3 regions of the Rhizobium sp. YJ-22 genome follow, and region 1 is predicted to be linked to each of the others. Evidence: riboswitches for the same ligand, from Rfam matches in the RefSeq annotation. Region 1 holds a riboswitch; each other region holds the start of a gene.

Region 1 (3,271 bases):
CAGCATGTCGATCAGGGCCTGTCGCTGACGCTGTTCTTTCGCGACACGGCGACGACGCGTGACATCAACCGGGCGCAGATCTACGCCTGGAAGAAGGGCATCAAGACCATCTATTACATCCGCCTGCGCCAGATGGCGCTGTCCGGCACGGAAGTGCAGGGCTGCGTCTCCTGCGCGCTGTGATTTCGGGGATAACCATGAACATCCAAGTGAAGACCAAGGCCCCCAAGGCGGCGTCCGCCGTCAGCGCCATCAACTGGAACCGAATCGAGGACGACAAGGATCTCGAAGTCTGGAACCGCCTGACCGGCAATTTCTGGCTGCCGGAAAAGGTGCCGCTCTCCAACGACATTCCCTCCTGGGCGACGCTGAAGCCAGCCGAGCAGCAGCTCACCATCCGCGTCTTCACCGGGCTGACGCTGCTGGATACGATCCAGAACGGCGTCGGCGCCGTGAAACTGATGGAGGATGCCATAACCCCGCATGAGGAGGCGGTGCTGTCCAACGTCGCCTTCATGGAGGCGGTGCATGCACGCTCCTATTCCTCGATCTTCTCGACGCTGTGCCTGACGCCCGATGTCGACGACGCCTATCGCTGGTCGGAGGAAAACGAGTTCCTGCAGCGAAAGTCGGCGCTGATCATGGGGCAATACGGCTCCGGCGATCCGTTGAAGACGAAGGTCGCTTCCGTCTTCCTCGAAAGCTTCCTGTTCTATTCCGGCTTCTACCTGCCGATGTACTGGTCGAGCCGGGCGAAGCTGACCAACACCGCCGACCTCATCCGCCTCATCATCCGCGACGAGGCCGTGCACGGCTATTATATCGGCTACAAGTTCCAGCGCGCCCTGGAGCGCGTGTCGGCGGCGGAGCGCCAGGACATCAAGGATTTCGCCTTCGACCTGCTGTTCGAGCTTTACGACAACGAGGCGAAGTACACCGAAGCCCTCTATGACGGCGTCGGACTGACCGAGGATGTGAAGAAATTCCTGCATTACAACGCCAACAAGGCGCTGATGAACCTCGGCTATGAGGCGCTGTTCCCGCCCGAGGCCTGCAAGGTCAACCCCGCCATCCTTTCCGCCCTCTCGCCGAACGCCGACGAGAACCACGACTTCTTCTCCGGTTCCGGCTCCTCCTATGTGATCGGCAAGGCGGTGGCGACCGAGGACGAGGACTGGGATTTCTGAGGCCGGCGACGCCAGTCCCGATGTCGTGGCGTGGCGGGTGCATGTCGCATTCTCAAGCGGACGCTTCGGCGGATCGTGTTTTTTTAGCACTGTTCAAGGTGCTGCTTCGACGCCTGTCGAAGCGGATAATTGGGAAACCGGTTCAAAGCCGGTGCTGCCCCCGCAACGGTTACGGATAAGGCTCTCGACGGATGCCACTGGTTTTTACCGGGAAGGCGTCGGGAGCATCCCTCAAGGGATAGTCCGAAGCCCGGAAACCAGCCTCGGACAGCAGACCTGGCCGGTTGCGGAGGGCGATCGAGAGGCGAATGACGGCCCTCGCTCGGCCGTCTTTCCCGTCTCGTCTCCTTTCCCCGGTCATCCGATGCGCGCCATCGGCGCGTGCGTTGACAGATCCGTCCGTTGAGGAGCGGCGGCAACCCAGAGGAGATGAGCATGAGCAGCAACAGAGGCGTCGTCTACATGCGCCCCGGCAAGGTCGAGGTTCGCGACATCGACGATCCGAAGCTGGAGGCGCCGGATGGCCGCCGCATCGAGCACGGCGTCATTCTCAAGGTGATTTCCACCAATATCTGCGGTTCCGACCAGCATATGGTACGCGGCCGCACCACCGCGATGCCAGGCCTGGTGCTTGGCCACGAAATCACCGGCGAGGTCATCGAGAAGGGCATCGACGTCGAGATGCTGGAGATCGGCGACATCGTCTCGGTGCCGTTCAACGTCGCCTGCGGGCGCTGCCGCTGCTGCAAGTCGCAGGATACCGGCGTCTGCCTGACCGTGAACCCGTCGCGCGCCGGCGGCGCCTATGGTTATGTCGACATGGGTGGCTGGATCGGCGGGCAGGCGCGCTACGTCACCATTCCCTATGCCGATTTCAACCTCTTGAAATTCCCCGATCGCGACAAGGCCATGGCCAAGATCCGCGATCTCACCATGCTCTCCGACATCCTGCCGACCGGCTTCCACGGCGCGGTCAAGGCCGGAGTCGGGGTTGGTTCGACCGTCTATGTCGCCGGCGCCGGGCCGGTCGGTCTGGCGGCGGCCGCCTCCGCGCGCATCCTCGGCGCCGCCGTGGTGATGATCGGCGATTTCAACACGGATCGCCTCGCCCATGCCGCGAATGTCGGCTTCGAGCCGATCGATCTGTCGAAGAGCGACCGGCTGGGCGACATGATCGCCGAGGTCGTCGGCACCAACGAGGTCGACAGCGCCATCGACGCGGTCGGCTTCGAGGCGCGCGGCCATGCCGGCGGCGAGCAGCCGGCCATCGTGCTCAACCAGATGATGGAGATCACCCGGGCCGCCGGCTCGATCGGCATCCCCGGTCTCTACGTCACCGAGGATCCGGGCGCCGTCGACGATGCGGCCAGGCATGGCAGCCTGTCGCTGCGCTTCGGTCTCGGCTGGGCGAAGGCGCAATCCTTCCATACCGGCCAGACGCCGGTTCTGAAATACAACCGGCAGCTCATGCAGGCGATCCTCCATGACCGCCTGCCGATCGCCGACATCGTCAATGCCAGGATCATTTCGCTGGAGGATGCGGCGCAGGGTTATGAAAGCTTCGACCAGGGTGCTGCGACCAAGTTCGTCCTCGACCCGCATGGCGACCTGCTGAAGGCCGCCTGATCCTGTCTTGCAAGCGCCGGCCGCAAGACGCTTGCGGCCGGCGGCACATTGCGGCGGGAGGTTGTGCGTCATGCTTGACCTCACCGCCGATTGTCAAATAGTCTTGAGATACGGAACAGGTTCCGTCGATATGACGGATGAAAAGGGAATGCGGTGAGGTCTCTCCAGCAGGGACCGATGCCGCGACTGCCCCCGCAACTGTAACCGCAGAGCTTGCCCCATGATGCCACTGCGCCCGGCGCGGGAAGGCGGGGAGAGCGATAACGCGGAAGTCAGGAGACCTGCCTGTCCCGGTCACCCATGCCAGGATACGGGGTGTGTCCGGGCGCGGCCGTCCGTAGCGGTGACATTGTCGAAATGTTGCCGGGTCGCGTGACGGCGGGGGGAAGCGTCGCTTTCCGTTTTCCGATACGCGCCCGCGGTGGGAAGCCGTGCAGGATTCGTCCTGCCGTGAGGGA
Region 2 (3,271 bases), on a different contig from region 1:
TTCATGCCGTAATACCAGCCCGCGAAGAAGAAGTCGGGATCGGCGGCGACGAGGTTTTCCATCGTCGGATATTTGGGTGCAAGCTCGGGGATCGAGCCCTGCTCCTTCTTGAAGGCGTCGTCGGTCTTGTACCAGCCGGTGATGCCGGTGACGCCGACGATCGAGGGCTGGAGGCCGAGGGCGAAGGCCATCTTGGCCATGTTGATATCGTGGATCACCGCCCGCTTCGGCGCGGCGTCGAAGGTCAGCGGCGTGCCGCAACTGTCGACCGTGACGGGAAAGGCCAAGGCGGCGGAGGCCGCCAGCGACAGAAGGGAAGCGAGGATCAGGCGTTTCATGGAGAGGCTCCGGTGCTGCGGGTGAAGGGGATATCGAAGACGGTAAGCTGGCGGTCCTCATGCGGGTGGGGCAGGCGCAGGAGGTCGATGCCGAAGACGTCGCGCACGACATGCCGGTCGAGCGTTTCCTCCGCCGGCCCGCAGGCGACGAGCGTGCCCTGCCTCAGCACGGCGATCCGCGTGGCGAAGCCGGGGACGAGATGAAGGTCGTGCAGGACCGCGACGATGGTGAGGCCGAGATCGGCCACCAGCGCGAGAAGCGCGCCGCGGGCGCGGGGATCGAGATGGTTGGTCGGTTCGTCGAGGAAGAGGATGCGGGGTTCCTGGGCAAGCGCCCGGGCGATCTGCGCCCGCTGACGCTCGCCACCCGAAAGCGAACCCATCTCCCGCCCGGCGAGGGATTGCAGCTCCGTCCGCTCGAGCGCGTCCAGGATGATCGCGGCGTCCGCCGCGCCCGGCCGGCGCGCCATGTGGGGAATGCGGCCGAGCGCCACGTAGTCACGCACGCAGATGCGCCGGTCCGGCTGGTCCGTCTGGCCGACCATGGCGACGAAGCGTGCGCGCTCGACGGGCCGCATCGCCGCCAGCGACGCGCCGAAGAGATGCACCGTGCCGGCGGTCGGTTGCAGCGTGCCGGCCAGCAGGCGCAGCAGCGTGGTCTTTCCGGCGCCGTTCGGCCCGATGATGGCAAGGCGGTCGCCCGGTTCGGCGTCGAGCGAGACATGATCGAGAAGCCGGTCGCCGGAGCGGGTCTCATAGACGAGCCCCTGGCCGGAAAGGATGCCGCGGCTCATCGGGCGAGTCCCCCGATATGCGGGATGTGGGCAAGCGTCTTGCCGCGCAGGCCGGCTGGCCGTTGACCCTCGTTGCACCAGCCGTCCGCAAGGTCGCGGTACTGGCGGCCGAAGGCGAGCAGGGCCTCCAAATCTCGGGCCGGGTCGATGTCGCCGAAGAGGAACGACGCCTTGGCGGGGGCCGTGAAGGCGACGGCGAGCGGCCGCCCGCAACCCGCAAGGCAGGCCACGGCGTCGACGCGAAAACCGCCGGCGGCCGTATGGTGCGCAAGACGGGCGACAAGGTCGGGCGCAGCGGCGCCCGCGTGGCAGCGGCTGCAGACGACAATGGCATAGGCGGGCGTTTCGGTCATGTCATCCTTCGGCGAGCGGGCACTGGTGAAGGATGATCGGCCATCGCGCAAAGAGGCGCGAAGGCGTCACAACGCTTCCCGGTACACCCCGTCCGGTTGCTGTGGCGAATGACGGCAGGTCTCCTGGCTCACGGGTCGAAGGGCTTGCCGGCCTTCCCGGTCCGTGGACCAGTGGCATGGATGACAAGCCCTCACCGCTTACAGTTGCGGGGGCAGCCACGGTTTCGGCCCCGTTCGGGTCATCCTCACCGTGTTCCCTATTAATCCCTCCGGCTTTGCCTCGGGAACCGTCCGCCCCAGATAGGAGCCGATCCGACAGGCTGTCAAGCACGAGCCGTGCGTTCAGTGACGATCCCGCACCCTGCTCCACCGCCGATCAGTCCGATTGTACCGGCATTCAGGCTGCCTTTCTGTCCCAGCTTGCGAACGGGTCGGGCAGATTGCGCCAGAGATCCGGTCTGAACGTCTGGGCGTCCAGCAGGCAGGCGTCCAGTTCGGCCCGGATTTCCCTCTCGTCCATCGGATCGGCGCCGATGAACACGATCTCCTGCCGCCGATCACCCCAGACCGGATCGAGATAGGGTTTCATCATGTTCAGGAAGGCGGGATCGCGGGGCCATTGCTCCTTCGGCACGGAGGACCACCACAGGCCCATCTTGCCGGTGCGCACGAAAGCACCGGCCTGGCTGATCTCCCCGACATGGTGCGGCCGTGTCGCCAGCCAGAAGAAGCCCTTTGCGCGCACCACGCCCGGCCAGGGCCGGTCGATGAATGTCTGGAAACGCACCGGGTCGAAGGGGCGCTTCGCACGATAGACAAAGGACCGGATGCCGTATTCCTCGGTTTCGGGCACATGGTCCTTGAAGCCATGCAACTCCTTGAACCAGAGGGGATGCTGTTCGGCCTTGTCGAAATCGAAGCGGCCGGTGCCGAGCACATCCTTTAGATCGACTTTCCCGAAATCGACCTCGATGAGCCTGGCATCGGGATTGAGGGAGGCGATGATCTTGCGCGCGGCGTCCCGCTGTTCAGGCGTCGCCACGCCGATCTTGTTCAGCACCACGACATCGGCGAACTCGATCTGCTCGACCAGAAGATCGACGAGGGTCCGTTCGTCGCCGTCTCCCGCCGTCTCGCCGCGATCGGCAAGGAAGTCCGTCGAGCTGTAGTCCCTGAGAAGATTGGCGGCGTCGACCACGGTGACCATGGTGTCGAGCTTGGCGACGTCGGAGAGGCTGCGGCCGTTCTCATCCCGGAAATCGAAGGTCGCGGCGACGGGAAGCGGCTCGGCGATGCCGGTCGATTCGATCAGCAGATAGTCGAAGCGGTCCTGCTCGGCGAGCGCGCGCACCTCCGTCAGCAGGTCGTCGCGCAATGTGCAACAGATGCAGCCGTTCGTCATTTCGACGAGTTGCTCCTGCGTTCGAGAGAGGTTGGCGCCGCCGTCGCGGACGAGCGCGGCATCGATGTTGACCTCGCTCATGTCGTTGACGATGAGCGCAACCCGCATGCCCTCGCGATTGGCAAGGATATGGTTGAGCAGCGTGGTCTTGCCGGCTCCGAGAAAGCCGGAGAGGACCGTGACGGGAAGTTTCTTGGCCATTCGATACCTTTCTTAATGATATAACGTAACAGAATCCATGTAGAGAGAGCCTTGCTTCGGCGGGATAGCAGTTAACGGCAGTCAGCGCACAGGCCGTGGACCTCGATCGCGCTCGCCCTGATCTTGAAGCCGCTGCTGCGTGCGTGCTGTATCAGCGCGCTCTCGACTTTCTCGTCGTGGAAC
Region 3 (3,271 bases), on a different contig from region 1:
ACATGGAGGCTGAAAAGCGCGCCAATGGCGAGGCCGGCACGCGGCAGGCGGCCGGCAAGATCCTGATGGCGACGGTCAAGGGCGATGTCCACGACATCGGCAAGAACATCGTCGGCGTGGTGCTCGCCTGCAACAATTACGAGATCATCGATCTCGGCGTCATGGTGCCGGCGACGAAGATCCTCGAAACCGCGCGCGCCGAAAATGTCGATATCATCGGCCTCTCCGGCCTGATCACCCCGTCGTTGGACGAGATGGTGCATGTGGCCTCCGAGATGGAGCGTCAGGGTTTCGATATCCCGTTGCTGATCGGCGGCGCCACCACCTCGCGCGTCCACACGGCGGTGAAAATTCATCCGCGCTACGAGGCGGGACAGGCGATCTACGTGACCGATGCCAGCCGCGCCGTCGGTGTCGTTTCCAGCCTGCTGAGCCCGGAGATGAAGCCCGGTTATATCGAGACGGTGAGGGCGGAATACCGCAAGGTCGCCGACGCCCATGCCCGCAGCGAGGCCGAAAAGCAGCGTCTGCCGATCGGCAAGGCGCGCGAAAACGCCTACAAGGCCGACTGGTCCGCCTATCGGCCGAAGAAGCCATCCTTCCTCGGCACCCGCGTCTGGCAGGATTGGGATCTGGCCGAACTCGCCCGCTACATCGACTGGACTCCTTTCTTCCAGACTTGGGAGTTGAAGGGCGTCTATCCGAAAATCCTCGAGGACGAGAAGCAGGGCGAGGCCGCCCGCCAGCTCTTTGCCGATGCGCAGGCGATGCTGGAAAAAATCATCGCCGAGAAATGGTTCATGCCGAAGGCGGTTGTCGGTTTCTGGCCGGCGAGCGCGGTGGGGGATGACATCCGCCTGTTCACCGACGAGGCGCGCGATGGCGAACTCGCGACGTTCTTCACGTTGCGCCAGCAGCTTTCCAAGCGCGACGGCCGGCCCAATGTGGCGCTCTCGGATTTCGTCGCGCCGCTGGAAAGCGGCAAGCGGGATTATCTCGGCGGCTTCGTGGTCACCGCCGGCATCGGTGAAATCGCCATTGCCGAGCGTTTCGAGCGGGCAAACGACGATTATTCCTCAATCCTCGTCAAGGCGCTGGCCGATCGTTTCGCCGAAGCATTCGCCGAGCGCATGCATGAATATGTGCGCCGCGAACTCTGGGGGTACGCGCCCGACGAGACCTTCGGCCCGACCGACCTGATCGGCGAGCCCTATGCCGGCATCCGCCCCGCGCCCGGTTACCCGGCCCAGCCGGATCATACCGAAAAGACGACGCTGTTTCGCCTGCTCGACGCGGAAAAGGAAATCGGCGTGACCTTGACCGAGAGCTATGCCATGTGGCCCGGCTCTTCCGTCTCTGGCCTCTATATCGCCTCGCCCGAAAGCTATTATTTCGGCGTCGCCAAGGTGGAGCGCGATCAGGTCGAGGATTATGCCCGGCGCAAGGACATGGCGGTTTCCGAGGTCGAGCGCTGGCTCGGCCCGGTGCTCAACTACGTGCCGCGATCGGAAGCGGCCGCCTGAAAAAGCGGTGATTTCCCTCAGGCGCCGCCACGAATCGGGTTGTGCGGGGCGGCGGGCTGTGGTCATATCTGCCTGTCCGAGGTGCCGGCCGTTTCGAAAGAATCGGTCGGAGAATTGGGAAGCCGGTTTGAAGCCGGCGCTGCCCCCGCAACGGTAGCAGAGCGAAACGGGTGACGAGAACCACTGGGCCGGACGGCCTGGGAAGGTGTCGCCCGATCCGGAAAACCGGATGGCTCTGGAGCCCGGAAACCAGCCACGGATCGATGAACTCGACTGATCGCGGTGGGCGATCAAGAGGCGTTCCGGGCTGGCCGCGGCGGCGTCATGACGCTTGCGGCACCATCTCCGGCGTTTCCCTCGATCCACCATGCCCAGTCCTTGCAGCCACGAGGACCGACCATGGAATTCTACCTTTCTGCCGCTGCCGCCGATATGGCCGGGCGTCTGCCGTCCCCCGAGGACGTGTTTTTCGCCTGGATGCTGAACCTGCCCGCCGGCGCAGACCTGCCGCGGGCGGCGCGCGCCGAGATCGCCCGCATCGACGGCGCCGGCCGCGATTGCTCCAGGCTTCTGCATCTGCGCCGCCTGTTCCAGCAGGTCACCGCCGGCTCGCTGCAACCGGCCATGCGCCGCCAGCGCCGTATCCGCCACTGAAACGCGAAAGGGCTCCCGGCTTGGCGGCCGGAAGCCCTTGTTTCGAGAGGACGTGGTTTCAGGCCTCGATCTCGATTTCGCCCTTAGGGCGGGAGCAGCAGGCGAGGATATAGCCCTCGTCGATTTCCTCGTCGAGGATGCCGCCATTGTGTTCCATCTCGACGTCGCCAGCGAGTTTCATCACCTTGCATGTGCCGCACAGCCCGGATTCGCAGGCCGCGCCGATGCGCACGCCGCTGGCGCGCGCCGCCTGCAGCACGGTGTGGCCGGGCTCGCACAGGCCGGTCTTGCCGGACATCGTAAAGATGACCTTGGTTGCTTTCGCGCCGTCGGAGTGATCGGCGACCACCACCGGCAGTTCCGGCGCACGCGGCTGGAAGGCCTCTTCATGATAATTCGCCATGTCGAAACCGGCACCCGACAGGGTGTCGCGCACCGTCGCCATAAACGGCTCCGGCCCGCAGCAGAACACGGTGCGCTCCAGGAAATCATGGGCGAGCAGGGCGATCTTGGCCTTGTCGATGCGGCCGCGCAAACCGGCCCAGAGCTGGCCGCGGCCGATCTCCTCGATGATGAAGCCGAGCGTGAAATTCGCCATCTCGCGGGCGCGCGCCTCCAACTCCCAGCGGAAGATGATGTCGTCGGGCGAGCGGGCGCAATGGATGAAGGTGATGTCGCTATCCGGTGTGCGGTCGCTCATGTCACGCGTCATCGACATCATCGGGGTGATGCCGGAGCCGGCCGAGATGAACAGGTATTTCCGGCCGGGATGCCTGGCATAGGAAAAATCCCCGAGCGGACCGATCGCCTTGAGCCGCATGCCGGGGCGCAGGTTGTCGAACATCCAGCGCGTGCCGATCGAGCCCGCCTGCGCCTTGACGGTGACCGCCACCGTATAAGGCCGCGACGGGCTCGACGACAGTGTATAGGTGCGCATCACCGGCTCCGGGGTCGCGGGAATTTCCAGCGTCACGAACTGGCCGGGCAGATAGCGGAACCAGTGGCCGGGATTATCCGGCCGAAAGGTGAAGGTCATCACGTCGGGGGCTTCCGGCGTGACGGCGACGCATTCGAGGCGATGCTCCCGGTCGGAC

What was found. A riboswitch is a leader RNA that binds a small molecule or an ion and turns the genes downstream of it on or off. The one in region 1 is predicted to bind cobalamin.
Region 2: linked by a shared signal. The riboswitch ahead of P7F60_RS16695 (DUF1636 domain-containing protein) and the one ahead of fdhA (formaldehyde dehydrogenase, glutathione-independent) in region 1 are both predicted to bind cobalamin.
Region 3: linked by a shared signal. The riboswitch ahead of P7F60_RS15575 (hypothetical protein) and the one ahead of fdhA (formaldehyde dehydrogenase, glutathione-independent) in region 1 are both predicted to bind cobalamin.

Annotation. Positions count from the first base shown of each region.
Region 1 is NZ_JARRIR010000012.1:67,267-70,537, reverse strand. It holds gene nrdE (class 1b ribonucleoside-diphosphate reductase subunit alpha) at 1-183, shown strand, start outside; gene nrdF (class 1b ribonucleoside-diphosphate reductase subunit beta) at 198-1,187, shown strand; cobalamin riboswitch at 1,267-1,468, shown strand; gene fdhA (formaldehyde dehydrogenase, glutathione-independent) at 1,623-2,813, shown strand; cobalamin riboswitch at 2,914-3,117, shown strand.
Region 2 is NZ_JARRIR010000007.1:9,654-12,924, forward strand. It holds gene P7F60_RS16685 (ABC transporter substrate-binding protein) at 1-338, opposite strand, end outside; gene P7F60_RS16690 (ABC transporter ATP-binding protein) at 335-1,132, opposite strand; gene P7F60_RS16695 (DUF1636 domain-containing protein) at 1,129-1,485, opposite strand; cobalamin riboswitch at 1,581-1,792, opposite strand; gene zigA (zinc metallochaperone GTPase ZigA) at 1,883-3,088, opposite strand; gene P7F60_RS16705 (Fur family transcriptional regulator) at 3,160-3,271, opposite strand, start outside.
Region 3 is NZ_JARRIR010000006.1:127,196-130,466, reverse strand. It holds gene metH (methionine synthase) at 1-1,523, shown strand, start outside; cobalamin riboswitch at 1,586-1,796, shown strand; gene P7F60_RS15575 (hypothetical protein) at 1,923-2,177, shown strand; gene P7F60_RS15570 (hybrid-cluster NAD(P)-dependent oxidoreductase) at 2,236-3,271, opposite strand, start outside.